DNA from 4 places in the Bacillus sp. AFS053548 genome. Region 2 is predicted to be linked to each of the others. Evidence: predicted binding sites of a transcription regulator. Region 2 holds the regulator's gene; each other region holds the start of a gene.
The links. Region 2 encodes Rex, which represses fermentation and respiration genes when NADH is low (regulators of the CRP and FNR family bind a similar motif). Its sites were predicted from a motif close to TTGTGAAATATTTCACAA; they were not measured.
Positions count from the first base shown of each region.

Region 1: a site for Rex is predicted at 2,220-2,237, ahead of CN946_RS02850 (AtpZ/AtpI family protein). Genes of this name have one in related genera too.
Region 3: a site for Rex is predicted at 1,995-2,012, ahead of CN946_RS09360 (L-lactate dehydrogenase). Genes of this name have one in related genera too.
Region 4: a site for Rex is predicted at 3,038-3,055, ahead of CN946_RS06275 (cytochrome ubiquinol oxidase subunit I). Genes of this name have one in related genera too.

Region 1 covers NZ_NUHI01000005.1:209,335-214,496, forward strand. Annotated here, with positions in the region: gene atpF (F0F1 ATP synthase subunit B) at 1-265, opposite strand, end outside; gene atpE (F0F1 ATP synthase subunit C) at 473-688, opposite strand; gene atpB (F0F1 ATP synthase subunit A) at 769-1,440, opposite strand; gene CN946_RS02845 (ATP synthase subunit I) at 1,505-1,885, opposite strand; gene CN946_RS02850 (AtpZ/AtpI family protein) at 1,890-2,114, opposite strand; gene CN946_RS02855 (S8 family serine peptidase) at 2,376-4,580, opposite strand; gene CN946_RS02860 (AmiS/UreI family transporter) at 4,757-5,162, opposite strand, start outside.
Region 2 covers NZ_NUHI01000031.1:3,429-8,590, reverse strand. Annotated here, with positions in the region: gene groL (chaperonin GroEL) at 1-1,208, opposite strand, end outside; gene groES (co-chaperone GroES) at 1,268-1,552, opposite strand; gene CN946_RS16935 (CPBP family intramembrane glutamic endopeptidase) at 1,827-2,498, shown strand; gene CN946_RS16930 (redox-sensing transcriptional repressor Rex) at 2,539-3,165, opposite strand; gene abc-f (ribosomal protection-like ABC-F family protein) at 3,327-5,162, shown strand, end outside.
Region 3 covers NZ_NUHI01000015.1:246,703-251,864, reverse strand. Annotated here, with positions in the region: gene CN946_RS09365 (M15 family metallopeptidase) at 1-614, opposite strand, end outside; gene CN946_RS09360 (L-lactate dehydrogenase) at 971-1,918, opposite strand; gene CN946_RS09355 (5-formyltetrahydrofolate cyclo-ligase) at 2,110-2,673, opposite strand; gene rpmG (50S ribosomal protein L33) at 2,794-2,943, opposite strand; gene CN946_RS09345 (nucleotidyltransferase family protein) at 3,029-4,015, opposite strand; gene phoU (phosphate signaling complex protein PhoU) at 4,152-4,805, opposite strand; gene pstB (phosphate ABC transporter ATP-binding protein PstB) at 4,829-5,162, opposite strand, start outside.
Region 4 covers NZ_NUHI01000011.1:23,462-28,623, forward strand. Annotated here, with positions in the region: gene cydD (thiol reductant ABC exporter subunit CydD) at 1-431, opposite strand, end outside; gene cydB (cytochrome d ubiquinol oxidase subunit II) at 431-1,444, opposite strand; gene CN946_RS06275 (cytochrome ubiquinol oxidase subunit I) at 1,441-2,835, opposite strand; gene CN946_RS06280 (chromate transporter) at 3,209-3,739, opposite strand; gene CN946_RS06285 (chromate transporter) at 3,736-4,299, opposite strand; gene ggt (gamma-glutamyltransferase) at 4,315-5,162, opposite strand, start outside.

The DNA.
Region 1 (5,162 bases), on a different contig from region 2:
GCTTTCTAGCTTTCTCAAGAAGCTCACGAGCTTCAGTTCGAGCAGCAACTAACTCTTGCTTTTGCTCTTCAACTAGTTTCATTGCATCAGCGTTGTTTTTCTCAGCTGAGTCTAATTGATTAGCGATGTGATCTTCACGTTGTTTCATAATTCCCATTACAGGTCCTAATGCATACTTACGTAATAAAGCAAGTAGGATTAAGAATATCACTAATTGAAACGCTACATCGCCCCAAGGTATACCATGTCCGTTTGCTTCACCGATTACGAATAATGAACCGTTTAACACAAGCCTTCACTCCCTTCGAGGGTATCATTTAATAATTTTTCTTTTTTTTATAACATAGCCTAGGACTCTTACCGACCTTAGCTTTACTTTCAAAATTCAATCTTTACAACAAAAGTGTCATAAAGGAATGGCGAAGTAAATGTGAACACAAACTTCGCCATTTTTTAACTGCTTGTATAAATCTTAAGCTTTACCAAATGCCATGAATGCGATAACTACCGCGATGATTGGAAGTGCCTCAACTAATGCAACCCCGATGAACATTAAAGTTTGAAGAGTTGAACGTAATTCTGGTTGACGAGCAACACCTTCTACTGTACGTGATACAATTAAACCGTTACCAATACCTGCACCTAGTGCACCTAAACCTATTGCGATTGCCGCTGCTATTAAAGCCATTTTAAATTTCCTCCTTCTTAATCATAAGAAATATATTTTTTTTTATAATTTTTATCTAACTACCAATTTTAATGAGCAGATTAATGCTCGTCCGCCACTTTATGTGACAAGTAAACCATTGTTAACATTACGAAGATAAACGCTTGGATTGAACCAACGAATACAGAGAATCCCTGCCATACGATCATTGGTATTGCCGCTGCAATTGTCCAAAGAACGCCTTCTCCTGCGCTTGATGCATAAGCATGTGTACCCATTGTTGCAAGTAAACCTAGTAAGATTTCCCCCGCGTAAATGTTACCGTAAAGTCGAAGACCTAGCGTTAATGTGTTTGCTAATTCCTCAATAATTTTTAATGGGAATAAGAATGGCATTGGTTGGAAGAATGTTTTACCATACGCTCCAAAACCGCGCATCTTAATACCATAATAATGTGATAAACCAACTATAAAGATTGCTAATGATAAAGTAATGACTGGGTCTGATGTAGGTGATTTCCAAACTGAGTTTCCATCGAATGAGATATCGAATGGTAGACCTAACATATTTGAAACAAATATGTACATAAGTAATGTCACACCTAGTGTAAGGAAGCGACCACCAGTTTCCCAATCCATTGTACTGTTGACAATGCCTTTAACGAAATCTATAACCCACTCTAAAAAGTTTTGCTTTCCTGATGGGCGTATTTGTAGACTTCTTGCGCATGTTACTGCGATGATAAAGACGATTACTGCAGCAATGGTAGTCATTAGAACATTTGTTAACGTAAAATCTAAACCAATAAATTTAAAACCATAAGTGCCGTGTTCCAATTTATTCACCTCTCTTCCTTGCAAAAGACGTTTGTTGTAATGCAAAATGTATCATAATGACAAGATGTCCTGTCATTAGTCCCGCAGTTAGTGCCGGTATGCTCACAAAATTTTCATACCGAAGCGCGATGACCATAGCTAGAGCCACCGCTGAAAGACAAATTACAGTACCTAAAGATCGAACTTTTTGTTGCTTTAAAACTCGGTCAAAAAAGGTATTTATCTTTCTGTGTAGAATCCATATACAATAAAAACTAGTTACTGTTCCGAGAATATAGCCTGTGAAAATTGTTTTATAGTCGGTAAATGCCCAACCTAAAACAGCTAAAGCAATGATATACAACATATCTCGTGTGAATCGTCTAAAATTATCTTTTTGCATGTAACTAGTCCCCTGGTGTAAATTGTTTTACTAATTTAAGCGTGCCGTAGATTCCAGTAAATAATCCTAACAGTAAAAAGATGATCATAAATACTGGTACTGGCCAATTAAAAAATGAATCAATCCATCTTCCTAAAAAGATGCCTATGAGAATAGAACCGACAAGCTGAGCTAGAATGGAAGACATGAGTGCCATTGCTTTAAGAGGATGTTGATTGTTGTTTTTCATACAAAATCCCTCCATGTCAATTTTCATTCTCAAAAAATTGCCAAAAGTCTTATCATGGTTAATTCTACAACAAATATCTGCTAAAATCTCTAAACATTGAAAACGTTCACAAATTGTTCACAAAACGTTCAAAAAATTTTAATAACATAGTATTTACATACAATGAAAACCCTTTTAAACATTCATGTTAAGCATACAATATGTTACAAAAATGTGTCAATTACCTAAATTAAAAAACTATTAAAAATTACTTACCAATTTTTAGTCTTCAACATAAATTTTAGCGACATTGACGTAAGATTCCGTTGCACTTTCATATTGTTTACGTTTATAAAAGATCACAAACTTATAAATTCCACTTTTAGGAAAGTCTTTTAAAACTAGTTCCTTCTTGATAATTCCCCTCTTACTATTTTCCTGTTCATCAATCACACCTAACAAACGGAATGTTTCTGATTCAAAAACAGCAATTTTGTATTCCTCAACTTTACTTGGTAAATAAAGTTCATATTTATAGCGATTTTTACCTTTTACTCTACCAAAGTGAAATCCCATTACTGAGGGAAAGTTCGGTTCTCCTTGCAGTAATAAAAACGGCATTCTTAGATTTTCATCATCATTTGTACTGAACGTAATTGCCCCATCATAAAATCCATCTCTTAATACTTTCGCATCAACTGTTGCATTAAGATTAATCTTTTTGCTAGCGTGCGCTGGAATTGTAAAAGGCTTAGGTAATACCCATTGTATTCCAGTGGCTGGCTGATTATTTATAGCTGTAACTTGTTTTGGCATATTTGATTTATTAGAAATTCTTACGACAAAATCTTTCTTTACTTGTAAATCCGTTTTTCTCGTTACTCCTAAAGATAAAGATGTCGGGAATAATGTTGTCTCAGTCTCAAGTGCTTTCTCAATATCTAATCTTCCAGCCCCTTGTTCGTACGCATGATACATCTTTTTATTATTCTTATATAATGGTGTTGCTGTATTGACTAGCACACTTTTTAAATCCTCCATACTCCAATCTGGGTGCAATTGTTTTACTAGAGCAGCTGCTCCAGCAACGTGTGGACTTGCCATACTCGTACCTTGAAGTGCTAAATACCCACCTGGAATTGTACTTTTAATTTGTACACCTGGAGCTAATAAATCTGGCTTCATTTGCCAAGTACCTGTTACCGGCCCTCTAGAGCTGAAGTCCGCTAGAATATCTACCTTCTTTTCATGTCCAGTTTTAGCTTCCACTTTATTTTTTTCAATGATTTTCTTAATCATTAAGCCTTCTTTTCTTGAAATAGTCGCAGCTGGAACAGTAAATTTACCTTTAATTTGTCCGATGAAATTTCCATCAATATTATTAAAGACAATAACAGCTTTAGCACCAGCATCTTGAGCATTTTTCACTTTATCAGTGAATGTAATTTTTCCTCTTTCAAGCAAGACAATTTTGTCTTTTACTCTTTTTAAATCACGCTTTTCTCCATACTTCTTAAATACAAATCGCCCATTTAAACCTTTACCCCATTTAGCAGATCCGATCATAGGACTAATAATTGTCTCTTTATTTTTCACATGTATAGATGGGAAAAGAACAGGTGGATAGCTCGCACCAACTGTTAAAGCCTTTGATGCAGTTGCGGGAGAACCGACAGTCCATAATCCTGGTCCAGAGTTTCCTGCAGCCGTAATTGCTAGTACACCCTTCTCTACTGCCTTATCTAACGCAATACTTGTCGGCCAGTCTGGACCGTTGACATCATTACCTAGTGATAAATTAATAATATCTACTTTATCCTTCACTGCTCGCTCAATTGCAGCCATAACCGTTTCGGATGTACCAACGCCACCTGGACCAAGAGCACGGTATGCATAGATTGTTGCCTTAGGAGCAACGCCTTTTCTTTTTCCATTAGCCGCTATTACACCAGCTACATGAGTACCATGAAATGTACTTTTTTCTTCAAGTTTAGTTTCCATTGGGTCTTTGTCTAAATCAATCGTATCGTACCCGCCACCATAATTTGATTTCAAATCAGGATGTCTGTAATCTACACCAGTATCAATTACTCCTACCTTAACGCCTTCACCAGTAATCTTTCTTCCCCTTTGATCCTTATATAATTGAGCTTCGTCCGCTCCAATAAAAGGGATGCTATCTTCTAAATGAGCTCTATAAGTTGTAACAAAATGCATATCCATTACTAACGGCATTTTAGCTAACTGTGATAACTCTTCAAGAGAACCCGATACTGAAAAACCATAGTATGTCTCAGTGTATTGTTGTCTTACGGTTACATTTGGGAAACGTTCACCAATATATTTTATGGCCTGTGTAATCATTCCATCTTTAACCGAAATTAAAGCAACTTGTTTTTGTTGTTCATGTGCATTTACATAAACATCTTTAAATGGAAATAGTAAAAAAACTAGACAAATAATTATTTTAAGAAAGTAATTTTTCATTCAATGCAGGTTCTCCTTTATATAAGATATTTTCTTTTTAGCTTTCTCACTAATCGTTCATTCATGTATAAAAAGGTAATTTTCTCTAGAACCTACAAAGTTTTCAAAATAAAAAAAAGACTAACTCTAGGTAAAGCATTAAGCTTCCCTAAAAAGTTAGTCTTTTTGTATTATCATTAATTTTTTAATTCAGGTTGGTTAAACAACTGGAATTTTTTATTTGTAACATACGCTTTAACTTCATGGATGACAAAATACAATATTGATGCTCCTAAAACTACGATCCATGCATTTGAAATTACTGTCTCCTGCCAAATCCCTAAAAGCATAAAAAATGCAGGAAGAGTAATTGTAGTCCAAGATTGTATCATTGCGACGATTCCTGTATATCGTTCTATTTTCTTACCTAATACTAGGCCAGCAAAGAATAGATACCATAAATATGCCCACATAACCCATAATAGTCCGTCTACAACATCATGAATTATAGTGAAGTTCACGAAAGCCCAAAGTACAGACATGATAGATACCCAAAGTGAGAACCAGCCTAAGCCTGTTCCATTAAAACCTTTAAGATTTGTA
Region 2 (5,162 bases):
GCACGTGTTGAGTTTAACGCATCTTCAATACGTAATTTACGTTCTTTTAATTCAGTTTCAGTTGCAGCACCAACTTTGATTACTGCTACACCACCAGCTAATTTAGCTAAACGCTCTTGTAATTTTTCGCGATCAAATTCAGAAGTAGTTTCTTCTAATTGAGCACGGATTACGCCGATACGTCTTTGGATAGCTTCAGTTTCACCAGCACCTTCAACGATTGTAGTGTTTTCTTTTGTTACTACAACTTTTGAAGCACGACCTAATTGAGTGATGTTAGTTGTTTTAAGATCTAATCCTAATTCTTCTGTAATCACTTCACCGCCAGTTAAGATCGCGATATCTTCTAACATTGCTTTACGACGGTCACCGAAGCCAGGAGCTTTAACAGTAACTGCATTGAACGTACCACGTAATTTATTTACGATGATCGTTGCTTGTGCTTCACCTTCAACATCCTCAGCAATGATTAATAGTGGCTTACCTTGTTGAACAACTTGCTCAAGTACTGGTAAGATTTCTTGAATGTTTGTTACTTTTTTATCTGTGATTAAAATATATGGATTTTCTAATTCAGCAACCATTTTCTCTGAATTTGTAACCATGTAAGGAGAAGAGTATCCACGGTCAAATTGCATACCTTCTACTACTTCTAACTCAGTTGTGAAACCTTTTGATTCTTCAAGAGTAATAACTCCATCATTACCAACACGCTCCATTGCTTCAGCAATTAATTGTCCAACTTCTGGATCCGCTGAAGAAATTGCAGCAACTTGTGCGATTGACTCTTTACCTTCAATTGGTTTTGAGATTGTTTTTAATTCTTCGATTGCTACAGCAACTGCTTTTTCGATACCTTTACGGATACCCATTGGATTTGCACCAGCAGTTACGTTTTTAAGACCCTCACGAATCATAGCTTGAGCTAAAACTGTCGCAGTTGTTGTACCGTCCCCAGCAACGTCATTTGTTTTGCTAGCAACTTCAGCAACTAATTTTGCACCCATATTTTCAAATGCATCTTCTAATTCGATTTCTTTTGCGATTGTAACACCATCATTTGTAATTAATGGAGACCCGAATTTTTTCTCAAGAACTACGTTACGTCCTTTTGGTCCTAAAGTTACTTTTACAGCATCAGCTAAAGCGTCTACACCACGTAACATTGCGCGACGTGCTTCTTCACCAAATCTAATGTCCTTTGCCATGAAAATGACCTCCTTATAATATAAAAAATATATTTTTTAATTTAAGTATTTTTATTTTATTAACCTATGATTGCAAGTATATCGTTTTCGCGAAGTACTAAGTATTCAGTACCACCGTACTTAACTTCTGTTCCTGAATATTTAGAGAAGATAATGCGGTCACCTACAGATACTTCTAAAGCTACGCGCTCACCATTTTCAAGTACTCGGCCAGTACCTACTGCAACAACTTTGCCTTCTTGTGGCTTTTCTTGTGCACTACCTGGTAACACGATACCACTAGCAGTTTTTTCTTCAGACTCAACAAGCTCAATTACAACACGATCACCTAATGGCTTTAACATGTGTAATACCTCCTCAATAATCAAATCATTATTTTTTAGCACTCATGTATATTGAGTGCTAACACAATTATTAGTTTAAATAATATCAAAAAATTTTGCAAGCCCGAAGCAGGCACTTTTCTTGTCGAAATTTAATAAGTTTTTTTCTTTACAATCAAAAGTAAAATAAAAAGTGAAAATTTCTTTTAAGAAACAAAAGAAACGAGTAAAATAATGTACGTGTTGTTATAAACCTTTGGGTTATGAAAAATATCAACACAAAGGAGCTAACGTATTGAAAACTAGAGATTTATGGATTTTATTAACGTATGTCGTTCTTCAATATTCAGCGGTATTTGGGGTGCCCTATTTATTAAATAGTAACTTATACGTTGGAGTAGATCAGAAAACAGCTTCTCTTGAAGCGGTGGCATTATGGGGTTGTATTAGTTTCGTAAGTGGATTAATTATTATTCTTATCTTATTACATAAGCCCATTTATGAAGGAATAAAGAATCTAAAAACTAATTATCGTACAATAATAAATTGGGTTATTTTAGGTTACTTCATAACAATGCTAACTCAAATTGTTTGTAATTTAATTTTAATTTATGTATTTGATTTAAATAAGGGCTCAGAAAATACTCAAAATATCATAAACATCGCTAAGCTTAACCCGGCTTTTATTATCATCCCAAGTCTGGTTGCACCAATTTTAGAAGAGATTATTTTTCGACGAATCATTTTTAGAAGGCTTTATAATCGATTACCATTTATTATTTCTGCTGGGATTAGTTCAGCGATCTTTTCGCTTATGCATGGAGACTTGCCCTTCTTTTTATCTTACTTTCTAATCGGTTTTGTATTTTGTTATCTGTATAAACGAACAAACTCAATTATGGTACCAATCTTAACCCATATGTTAATGAACTCTTTTGTCGTTTTTCAGCAGATCAATTTACATTAAAAACCCCCAAGTTTTTGGGGGTTTTTATTTTAATATGAATTTATTGTTGTAAAAAATATGCCAATGTTTGAAGTTCAACTGCTAAGTCTATATGATGAATGCGAATATGTTCTGGTACACTAATTCGTGCAGGTGTGAAATTTAAAATTCCTCTAATATTTTTTCCTTTTAATCGATCAGCTATTGATTGTGCTACAGGTGCAGGAACAGTTAAAATAACGATTTGAATATCTTCATTCATAACTTCCTCTAGATGATCTAGATTATAAACGGGTACTCCACCTATTTCAGTACCTATTTTATTTGGATCAATATCAAATGCCATCTCAATTTTTGTATTATTATTTTTTATAAAATTATAATGTAAGAATGCAGTTCCTAAATTACCAACACCAATTAATGCAACTTTCATAACTTCATGCTGGTTAAGCGCTTTCGAGAAAAAAGTTAATAAATAATTTACGTTATAGCCATAACCTTTTTTACCAAGTGCTCCAAAATATGAAAAATCTCTTCTGATTGTAGCGGAATCTACCTTTACTGCTTCACTTAACTCTGCTGAAGAAACTCTTTGTTTACCTGATAAAGACAAATTCTTTATAAAACGGTAATATAAAGGTAGACGTTTAGCAGTAGCTTGTGGAATTTTAATTTGTTCCGAATCCATTTTTTAATCCCCCACTTACTGTAATTCTTTTTACTATGGTGTGTAATTTGACTTTATTTTAGTAATAAAGTACTTGTTCTAATGTAAAATATACACTATATTTAAGAATTTTGACAGTCTACAGTTACATAGATAAAAAATTTTGCAATGAGGTGTTATCCATGATTCTTTTACAAGTAAATAATGTCTCAAAGTATTTTGGTAGTGACATTATACTTTCAAATATAAAATTAGAAGTTCAAACGAGTGATCGAGTTGCCATTGTTGGACGTAATGGTGCAGGAAAATCTACATTATTGAAAATCATAGCAGGTGAAATATCCTATGATGGCGGTGAAATAAATAAACCTAAAGACGTTACTGTAGGCTACCTAGCCCAAAACTCTGGTTTACAAAGCGATAAAACGATTTGGGAAGAATATTATTCTGTATTTAATCATTTAGTAGAGATGCAGGATAATATGAGAAAATTAGAAGTTAAAATGACTAGGGAGGATGTCTATTCTAATCAAGCCGTTTATGACAAGGTTATGAATGAATATGATCATCTTCAATATACATTCAAAGAAAACGGTGGTTACCAGTTTGAAGCAGATATTCGTTCAATAATTAGTGGTTTAGGTTTTAGTAATGAAGATTACGAAACAAAAATTTCTTCGTTAAGCGGTGGACAAAAGACAAGACTGGCATTAGGTAAGCTATTATTAACGAAGCCTGATTTGTTAATCTTGGATGAGCCTACGAACCATTTAGATATTGACACTCTTAGTTGGTTAGAGCGCTACTTACAGTCATACCCTGGTGCAGTATTAATCGTTTCCCACGATCGATATTTTCTTGATCAAGTTGTTAATATTGTTTATGAAATATCTAACCATAAGCATCAACGATTTGTTGGGAATTATAGTAAGTACCTTGAACTAAAGGCAGCTCAATATGAACAAGAGTTAAAACAGTTCGAAAAGCAACAAGAGGAAATCTCTAAACTTGAAGATTTTGTGCAGCGTAATATTGCGCGTGCTTCAACTACTAAAAGAGCTCAAAGTCGTAGGAAACAATTAGATCGAATGGTTCGATTAGACAGGCCACTTGGTGACGAGTCTTCGGCTAATTTTTCATTTACAATTGAAAAACAAAGCGGTAATGATGTGTTGTCTGTACAAGATTTATTTATTGGCTATGATCGTATCCCAACAATCGATCATACGATGAGATTCGTACTGAATCGAGGGGATAGTGTCGCATTAGTCGGTCCAAATGGTGTAGGTAAATCGACATTACTTAAAACGATTATTGGAGATTTAGAAAAATTACAAGGAACGATTGATTTTGGTGCAAATGTTTCAGTTGGTTATTATGATCAAGAGCAAGCAAAACTAACTTCTAATAAAAGAGTATTAGACGAACTTTGGGATGATTATCCATTAATGGCCGAACAAGAAATTCGAACAATATTAGGGAACTTTTTATTTTCTGGAGATGATGTGACAAAAATTGTTACCTCTTTAAGTGGTGGAGAAAAGGCTAGATTAGCTTTAGCTAAGCTTATGATGAAAAAAGCTAATTTCTTAATTCTTGATGAACCTACTAACCATTTAGATTTAGATAGTAAAGAAGTGTTAGAAAATGCTTTATTAGATTACCCTGGAACGATTTTATTTGTTTCTCATGATCGTTACTTTATGAACAGATTATCCACAAAAACTTTTGAACTAGCAAAAGCAGGATTATCAATTTATTTGGGTGATTATGACTATTATCAATTTAAGAAAAACGAAGCATTTGAAAAAGAACAAGCAGAAAAAGAGGCTACATTATCACAAGTTAAACAATCTTCTCAACCAATTTCTGATTATCAACAAGACAAAGAATTGAAGAAAAAAATCCGTCAAACTCAGCGCCGTATAGAGGAGATTGAAAGTAATATATCGCAATTTGAGCTTGATATAGAGACGATCGAACTAGAATTATGTAAGCCAGAAGTTTACGGTAATTTT
Region 3 (5,162 bases), on a different contig from region 2:
ATAAATCCAAATTCATGTGCATGTTCTGCAAGCCAAGTTCCTTCTTTCGTTTCTCCAAATCCTTGTTCAAGCTTGTTACCGAAATTTGGAGATGATACATCTATTGATAAACCAGTTTGATGTTCGCTTGTACCAGGCACAGCACTAAAAGATTGGGTCCAATCTTCACCATGAATTTGTACATAATAATTATACAAGCTTTTTTGTCGATCAAATGAGCGATATGCGGAAACTGGAGTAAGCTTTATGCCATTTGCTTCTGCTCTTTCAAATAATTTTTCTAAAGCATGAGCTGCCTCTTTTCTCATTAATGTCTTATCTTTGTTTACACCATGTAAAGGAACGATTGGATAAACTAGGTCTGGCGGTTCATACCCATCTGGTAGCTTCCTTTCTTTATTAACTAATACTAAATTAGATGTAGGATTCGTTACAGCTAATAATCCATTCTCAGCTTCGATCGCTGTATCATCGTAATTAGGAAATTTCAACGAAGTCTGTTTAGGCTTTTTTAGATGATGATTAAAATAATTTTGGTTTCCAAAAAATAGAGCTAGTCCAATAATGAATATTACTATTAATATCCATGCGTACTTACTATTTATTTTTTTCAAAATTACCTCCTTAATTCTTTTTGTTACTTTCACAATATTAAAAGATGGCATATTTTTCAAAGAATCTATACACTAAGACCTCTTTCAAATAGAAAGAGGTCTTCACACTGTTGAAAAATAATCTTGTCAATTTATTATCTAATAGCCTTTACTTAGAGTAACGTAACAGTTGTATAATAAACAGTTTGTAGATCAATTAATAACTAACTTTAATCTATAGACTAATCATTCGAAATTGTTTTTCTAAAAATTAACACATAATTCTAATGCACGTTTTCTCGATTGACCATTATATATTTCAACACTCTAACAAATAATACCTCTTTCAAATAGAAAGAGGTATTATTTGTACAAGTTTATAAAATAGGTTCCATCGTTTTTCTTAATGTGTCTACGGAGTTTTTAAACTGACGTTGTTCTAATTCATTTAAATCTAGTTCAACAACTTCTCGAATTCCACCACGATTAATTACTGCTGGAACGCCAATATATATATCGTGTTCTCCATATTGTCCATCTAAATATGCAGAAACCGTAATAATACTATTTTCATTTTTTAGAATCGCTTTTGTTAATCTAACTAAGCCCATTCCAATTCCATAGTATGTTGCACCTTTTTTCTTTATAATGTGATATGCGGCATCACGTGTATTTAAAAAGATTTCATCAAGCTCTCTTTGGCTGTATTTTGGATTTTTCTTTAATACATGGTGTACTGGTGAGGTACCAACATTTGTTTTAGACCAAACTGGTAGTTCACTATCACCATGTTCACCGATAATATATCCATGGATATTTCTTGCATCAACATTAAAATAATCGCCAAGCATATATCTAAAGCGTGCAGTATCTAAACTTGTTCCAGATCCAATCACTCTTTCTTTTGGTAATCCTGAAAATTTCCAAGTTGCATAAGTTAAAATATCTACCGGATTTGTGGCAATTAAAAAGATACCGTCAAATCCTGAAGCCATAATTTCTCCAACTATCCCTTTAAAAATAGCGCAGTTTTTTGCAACTAAATCTAAACGAGTTTCTCCAGGCTTTTGAGCTGCTCCAGCTGTAATGACGACCAAACTCGCATCTTTACAATCGCTGTAATCTCCAGCCCAAATTTTTGTTCTAGAATCTACAAAAGGCAAACAATGACTTAAATCCATTGCGTCCCCTTCCGCTTTATCTTTATTTAAATCAATCATAACTAATTCTTCGGCAACACCTTTATTTAACATACCAAAAGCATAGCTAGCTCCAACTGCTCCTGTTCCGATAAGTGCGACACGATTTATTTCTTTGTGTAACATAATATCCACCTCATTTGTGTTATAAAAGTGTAAGTAATTGTGACTTCTATATTATATATGTATTTCCACTCAAAGTTTGTGAAACTTTTTACAAATTTGTTACAATATTAGTCGTGTACAAATTTGATTATAATAAGACTTTAATTAAGTCTTATCTATTTTCAAACAAATCGTGTCACATTATGCACTTATTAAATTGCTTCTATTATTCTTGATTCTGTTAAAACCAACGGCATTTTAATATCATGTTTTTCTGTTGGTAGTTCATCAATGATTTGAATGTCATAAGCTAAGGCCAAGAGTTGTTTATTATAATCTTCTAAGTAACGATCATAATAACCACCACCATATCCTAGTCGTTCACCATTTTTTGTATATGCTACTCCAGGCACAATTATTAAATCAATAAGTTCTTTTCTTATTTCCTCGCATTTTTCTTCTATCGGCTCTTGTATTCCAAAATAACCTTTCTTTAAATCATCAAATGAATTGATTTTGTAAAAATGCATTTTTCTAGTCTCATGGTTGCATTTAGGCACAAGAACTGATTTATTCATTTCCCAACAAGCAGTGATTAAATACTTAGTATTTATTTCATGCTCCATAGGCATCGTTGTTGCTATAATTTCTGCACTCTTCATTTGTTCTATATTTAATAATTTTTCTATAATCTGTTGTGACTTTTCGTCTCTATCCGATACTGAAATATTTTTCAAGTTTTTCATCATAGAATTTCTAATTTCTTTTTTTTCCATAATATTGGCCTCCTTAGGTCAGGATCGAGTTTTCTTAAGTAAAAAGTTTTATTGATATGTATTCTAATTAAAATTATAAGTATTTAAATATAAAAAAAACAGTAGGAAAATTCCTACTGTTTATTTTGTTTCGCGATGAACTGTAACTTTTTTAAGTCTTGGGCAATATTTTTTAAGCTCAAGACGGTCTGGGTTATTACGTTTATTTTTAGTAGTGATGTAGTTACGATCTCCGCATTCTGTACATGCTAATGTAATATTTACGCGCATTTTATTTTCCCTCCTGACATAGTGACATAATCAGACTTGTATATAATAACATTCTTTCGCGATAATTTCCATAGTTTTTATTGATTCAATGTATTTCTTTTGATATTTTTTTTATTGAATTATGTACAAACCTATTCTCATAATTCAGAGTATATTTTTGAAAGACAGCTTGATGATGTAAAACACTGCCTTGATCGATTCGAATATTAGAACTAATCGACACATATGGGCCAATTACACAGTTCTCCTCAATCGTAACATCATTCCCAATAATAACGGGAGAAACAATCTTAACATTATTATTTATCGTTACATGCTCACCTAAAAAGATTCTTGGTAATATTTGAACAGCAGGAATAGGTAAGTTTAATTTCTCTTCAATCCAATCTACATTCAGCTTTGCAAATCTTCTAGGTGTCCCATAATCAATCCAATAACCTTTTAAATGAAAAGCATTTAAACAGATATTATTTTTTAACATTAAAGGAATCAGATCATTACTAATGTCAAAATAACGATTTTCTGGAATTTGATATAATAATTCAGGATTCATAATATAAATTCCCGTATTAACTAATTTACTAATTTCACTACCTTCATTCGGCTTTTCAATAAAATCGATTATTTGTCCATTTTTTACTTTTACATTTCCGTATGATCCACACTTATCAACTTGTTTTACAAACATAGAGAATCTACTTTTACTTTCTAAATGAGTTTTTAATGAATCTCTAATATCACCGTCAAATAAAATATCACCATTCACTAATAGAAAGGGTTCATGAAGAAAATGCTTAGATAGTCTTAAACAGCCAGCAGACCCTAAACTTTTTTCTTCTATAATATAATCAATTGAAACATTTTTTAATTTCATTGCATTGATCGTCTCGATTATTGCTTGGGACATATAATGAAGCTGAATGATAAATTCTTTAAACCCAAGTCTAGTTAAATGTAATATTAAATGCTCAATTGCTGCTCTATTTGCGATTGGTAATAGTGGCTTAGGAATGTTGTTAGTAATTGGTAAAAGCCTTTGACCGTATCCTCCAGCTAAAATAACAACCTTCATTTATTACCACCTCAATATCTTATACTAGTTAAAGAAGTATGCTTAATATTACATAAATATGACAAAAGGGCATTCAGGTAAATTTTGTCTGAACACCCTTTTAATTTATTTAACTGTTATAAACTATAGTCTTATATTATTGATTTAATAAATAATGTTTCCCTTTAACTAAATAATAAATATTCTCTGCAATATTTGTTGCATAATCTGCAATCCTTTCAAGATATCTGCAAATAAATGCCATTTGCATGATATTGGATACATGCTCAGGTGAATTTGCAATACTTGTCATTAAAGTTCTAACAGTAGTACCATATAGTTCATCAACAATATCATCAATTTCACCAATCTCTTTGGCTGCTTGTAAATCTTCTGTTCGGTATGCTTCTGAAGCTTTTGTTAACATATCTAAGCCAAGTTCATGCATCTTTTCTATATTCTCTAATGGTAAGTTTTCTTGACGACTACGAATACGAATTGTCGATTTTGCAATATTTACAGCATAATCTGCAACTCGTTCAAGATCATGAGCAATCTTAATAGCAGTTAAATTTCTTCTTAAGTCTACAGCAACTGGTTGTTGTCTTGTAATAATCACTAATATTAATTCATTCACTTCTTTTTCTAATTTATTGATGCGATCATCTTCGTCAATTACTTCTAAAGCTAGTTCAATATTTTCAGTACGAAATGCCTCCATACTTTTAATGACTGCTTTTTTTGTTTTCTCAGCCAATTCGATAATCATTTCTTGTAATGTTTTTAAGTCTGCTTCAAATTGATTTCTCATCTCTTTTCACCTGTTCCCTTCTATTATCCGAATCGTCCAGTAATATAGTCTTCAGTACGTTTATCTTTAGGTGTTGAGAACAGTTTATTTGTATCTGAGAACTCAACTACTTCACCGCTTAAAAAGAATGCAGTTTTATCAGAAACACGGGCTGCTTGTTGCATATTATGCGTCACAATAATAATACTAAAATCCTTCTTTAAATCGTGAATCAACTCTTCAACTTTTAAAGTTGAGATAGGATCTAGTGCTGACGTTGGCTCATCCATCAAAATAACATCTGGCTCGATTGCTAAACAGCGTGCGATACATAAACGTTGTTGTTGCCCTCCTGAAAGACCAAAAGCATTCTCATGC
Region 4 (5,162 bases), on a different contig from region 2:
ATTACTGGCGAGACAATTGCTAAGTTAATCATTTTCAACGGAACGATTTCTAGGTAATTTCTTAGTTGTGTAGTTCCTTCCATAATAAGCGTTACGATATTACCTGTTCCTGATTTTCTTGCAAATCTAGGTCCAAGTTTAAAAAGCTTTTCTAAAACTTTCATTTGCATTTCGGATGAAGCAATGTCTGCAAAATGCTCTGAACATTTCTGCTTAATAGTAGAAATAATATAACGACAGATAAATGCAAGGATGAAGAAAATAGTAGCGTATACTATATCGCTACTATTTTTTCCATTGAACAATTTGACAATAGCTTGTGAAAGCATATATGCCTGAATAATAATTGCCGTTACTTGTATAATTGTTAAAAAAGATAGGATTATTAATAAACGATTAATCCCTTTATATTTAATAAGATCTTTTCCCATTAATAAGTCAAATCCTTCTCATCCACTCTTTTTCTAAACACATAATAACTCCAAATTTGGTAACCTAGTACGAATGGTAATAATGTACATGCAACTATTGTCATTACTTTTAACGAATAAGGACCAGATGAAGCATTATAAACAGTTAAGTCATACGTACTTTTGATCGAACTAATCATGACTCTTGGGAACAGAGAAGTAAACATTGTCCCGACTGTTAATACAATTCCAAGGCCTGTCATAGTAAATGACCAGCCATCTCTTTTCTTAAAAATGAATATTGTAGCAAGAATATAACTTACTACGATTAATAAAATTAGTGGAACTGTTATTTGTGCTTTTACTTTAAACATATCCGTTTCAAAAAATGCCATGCCAGTAAATGCAACTAAGAAAAGAAATACTGGTATGATTACCATACGTGCTAGAGAACGTGCACGGTTTCTTAATTCTCCAACCGTTTTTAATGTTAAAAACATTAATCCGTGTAAGAGGCATAGTAATGTCACCGTTACTCCGCCAACTACTGTGAATAAATTTACGTAATCTGTAAAACCAGCAGAGATATTCATATTTTGATCGATTGGCATTCCTCTAAGGATACTTGAGAATAATACACCGAATAAAAATGGTGGTAATAAACTTCCCAAGAAAATGACCCAATCCCAAGCTTTTGACCATTTAGAACTTTCAACTTTGCCTCTAAATTCAAAAGCAACACCACGTCCGATTAATGCCATTAGTACAAATACAAACGGAATATAGTAACCACTAAACATCGTTGCATACCAATTTGGAAATGCTGCAAAAATTGCTCCACCTGCAGTTAATAACCACACTTCATTTGCATCCCAAAACGGTCCAATTGTGTTTATTAAAATTCTTCTTTCAGTATCATTTTTGGCTAGTAGCTTTGTAGATATACCTACACCAAAATCGAAGCCTTCTAAGAAGAAGAACCCTATAAATAAAACTGCTACGAGTAAAAACCATAATTCATTTAACTCAATCATACAATTGTCACTTCCCTTTCAAACGGATCGACCGTAGGAACCTTTTCAGTTTCAACATGATGTGTTCCTTTTTTAATTTCTTTCACAAACAAGTAAACTAAAACAACTGCTAAAATTGCATACATAGTTGTAAAAGTTGCGATTGAGAAAATGAGTGATCCTTTTGAAACATTTGGTGATACTGATGCAGCAGTAGTCATTAAACCGAATACAGTCCATGGTTGGCGGCCTATTTCCGTCATAACCCATCCAGCTGTATTTGCAATAAACGGTAAAGAAATTAGTAAAATTGATGCCTTTAAGAATAGATTTTTTGATTCTAATTTTTTACGATAGCTAAAATATAAACCTAGCATCGACATTAAAATCATAACCATTCCTGCTCCTGCCATAATTCTAAAGCTCCAGAAGGTTGTATTAACTGGTGGAATATAATTTCCAGGACCATATAATTTCTCGTACTGCTTTTGTAACGTATTCATACCAGGTACTTTACCCTCAAACTTCTCATAAGCTAGATAACTTAATAAATATGGTACGTCTACCTCGTATTTATTTTCTTTCTTTTTCGAATCAATCAGACCAAAGACCATCCAGCTTGCAGGGTCTCCACTATCATCCCATAGTCCTTCACTTGCAGCCATTTTCATCGGCTGAGTTTTCATTAAATGCTTCGCTTGAGAATGTCCGCTAAATGCAACACCAATTCCTGCAATTAGCGCGAACACCATTGCAAGATTAAACGCTTTTTTAAATAATTCTGTTTCCTGCTTTTTTAAGATTTTATATGCACTTACACCAGCAACAAATAACGCTCCAGTTGCTAATGCTCCAGCAATTGTGTGAGGAAACTCAACTTTAAGTTGTGGATTTGTTATGATTGCTAAGAAGTCGGTCATTTCTGCACGACCATTTTTAATCGCAAAGCCTACTGGCTCCTGCATGAAAGAATTGGCTGCTAAAATCCAAAACGCAGACATTAACGTTCCGAAAGCAACTAACCATATACACATTAAATGAATTTTTTTATTAAGTTTTTCCCAACCAAATATCCAAATTCCTAAAAATGTCGATTCCATAAAAAATGCTAAAAGTGCCTCAATTGCAAGTGGTGCTCCAAAAACATCCCCAACAAAACGGGAATATTCAGACCAGTTCATACCGAATTGAAACTCTTGAATAATACCTGTCACAACACCAACTGCGAAATTAATTAAAAATAAGTGCCCAAAGAATTTTGTTAACTTTTTATATTCTTCGTTATTACGAAAAACATACAATGTTTCCATGATTGCCACCATAAATACTAAACCTATTGAAAGTGGTACAAATAAAAAATGGAAAATTGTAGTGGAACCAAATTGTATTCTTGCAAGCTCTAATACACTCACAGTACATCCCCCTTAGGATAAAAATCATTTCAAAAAAATTCCCATTAAGCTCGAGCGAAACTTTGAACATTTTTTCACAAATAATTCATTAAGTAATTTTTAGAGAACCACTCAATGGTACTCTTGTTACTTATAGTTTACTTTTCTAAAGGGGTTTTGACTTAATCTTATTTGTCTAAATCGTGTCTATAAATTGTCTATTTTGTGACATAATTCACATTTACTGTTTAAGTTACTTTTTTATGATAAAATAGTCGCCACTTTTTTATTCCTTAGCTTTGAAGTGATTAATTGAAAAAACATTATTGAAAGCAACCCAAAATTGGCATTGCTTCAATAATGTTCCGATTAAACAAAAAAGCTGTTCATTAATTTAAGATAAAAATACTGCACCATAAACAAGAGCTCCACCAATTACATATGCAGGGTGAATTTTCCAACGTTCTAAAAATAATAAGGAAAGTACGCTAATAATAATTGTTTGCGTAACACCTACCCCATTGTATGAATCGTTAAAAAAGTCAAAGGCCATAATGCCAAGTAAAACGGCGATTAAAGGCCTAACTAATGAAGTCATCTTTTTGACTTTAGGTGAGTTTTTATGCTTCATTAATATGCTTAATAAAGCAATCATCAAGATTAGAGAGGGTGCGATTGATGCGAATAGTCCTACAAAGGAACCAAATACGCCTCCCTCAACATATCCGATATATCCAGCCATCTTTGTAGCAATCGGACCTGGGAGCGCATTACCTAGCGCAAGTACGTTACTAAATTCAACTGAAGTTAACCATCCGTACTTATCAACAACTTCATTCTCAATAAGAGGAATCGAAGCTGGCCCTCCTCCGTATCCGAAAATGCCTGGTAAGAAAAATGCTAAAAATATTTTCCAATAAATCATGATGCCTTCACCTTCTTCTTCTTTTCATTTTTACTTTTAGAGAAAAAGGCATATCCAACTAAACATCCAATTAAGATAGCCGGATGTACATTTAAAAAATATAAAAGGATAAAACTAGCTCCCACGATCAAACTAGTGATTTTCCACCCAAGAGATTCTTTCGATTTCTCGATAAATTCCCATGTTAAAGTAGCTAACATAACTCCCACAACTGGAACAACTGCATTCGACATGCCTTGTACCCAGGCAACACCTTTAAAGCGATTTAGTGTTGATAATAGTAACATAAGTAGGAAAACCGTCGGTAGTGTTGTTGCGATAATGGCATTTAACATACCTACTACGCCACCTGTTCTCCAACCTACATATCCTGCAAGCTTTGTTGCGATTGGTCCTGGAAGAGCATTTGCGATTGCTAGTACATCTGAAAAGTCATCCTTATTTAACCATTTATACTTGTCAACAACCTCAGTGTGGATTAGTGGTATTGAAGAAGGACCTCCTCCGTAACCTAGCATTCCTACTCTAAAAAAAGCTAAAAAAAGTTTCCATTGATTTATCATTGAATCATTCCTTTACCAAACTGCAATTGCGCCATCTGTTCTAGATTCAGTTCCTCCCATTAGCACCCCGGTCTTAGGATCGCGCCAAATAATTTGCCCCCTACCGAAACTACTACAATCAGTAGCCACTTGAATTTGATGGCCTTTTCTTGCTAGTGCTTGGGCAAGGTGGTTTGGAAAATGAGGTTCTACGACGACTTTTTTTCCTTCCATCCACTGCCATCTAGGTGCATCCAATGCACTTTGGGGATTTAGGTGGAAATCGACAGTATTCATGACAACTTGTGCATGACCTTGTGGCTGCATATATCCTCCCATTACGCCAAATGGTCCGACTGCTTCACCATCTTTTGTTAAAAATCCTGGAATTATTGTGTGATATGTTCTTTTACCGGGCTTAAGTGCATTAGAATGCTCCGGATTTAAAGTAAAATCATGTCCTCTATTTTGAAGAGCAATTCCGGTACCAGGAATTACGATCCCTGAACCAAATCCCATATAGTTACTTTGAATAAATGAAACCATATTTCCCTCACCATCGGCAGTCGCTAAATAAACTGTGCCACCTTTTGGCGGGGTATAGTTTTCTGGCTCTATCGCTTTTTCACAAATTAATTCTCGACGTGACCCGGCATATTCTTCTGATAGTAGCTCATCTACATTAATATCCATATGCTCAGAATCTGTAATAAACGCTTTTCCATCTGTAAAAGCTAGTTTCATAGCCTCTATTTGTTTGTGATATGTATCTACATCGTCTTTTGTAGAAAAATTAAAACCTTTAGCAATGTTTAGTGCCATTAACGCTACCAAACCTTGCCCATTCGGTGGAATTTCCCAAACATCGTATCCACGATAAT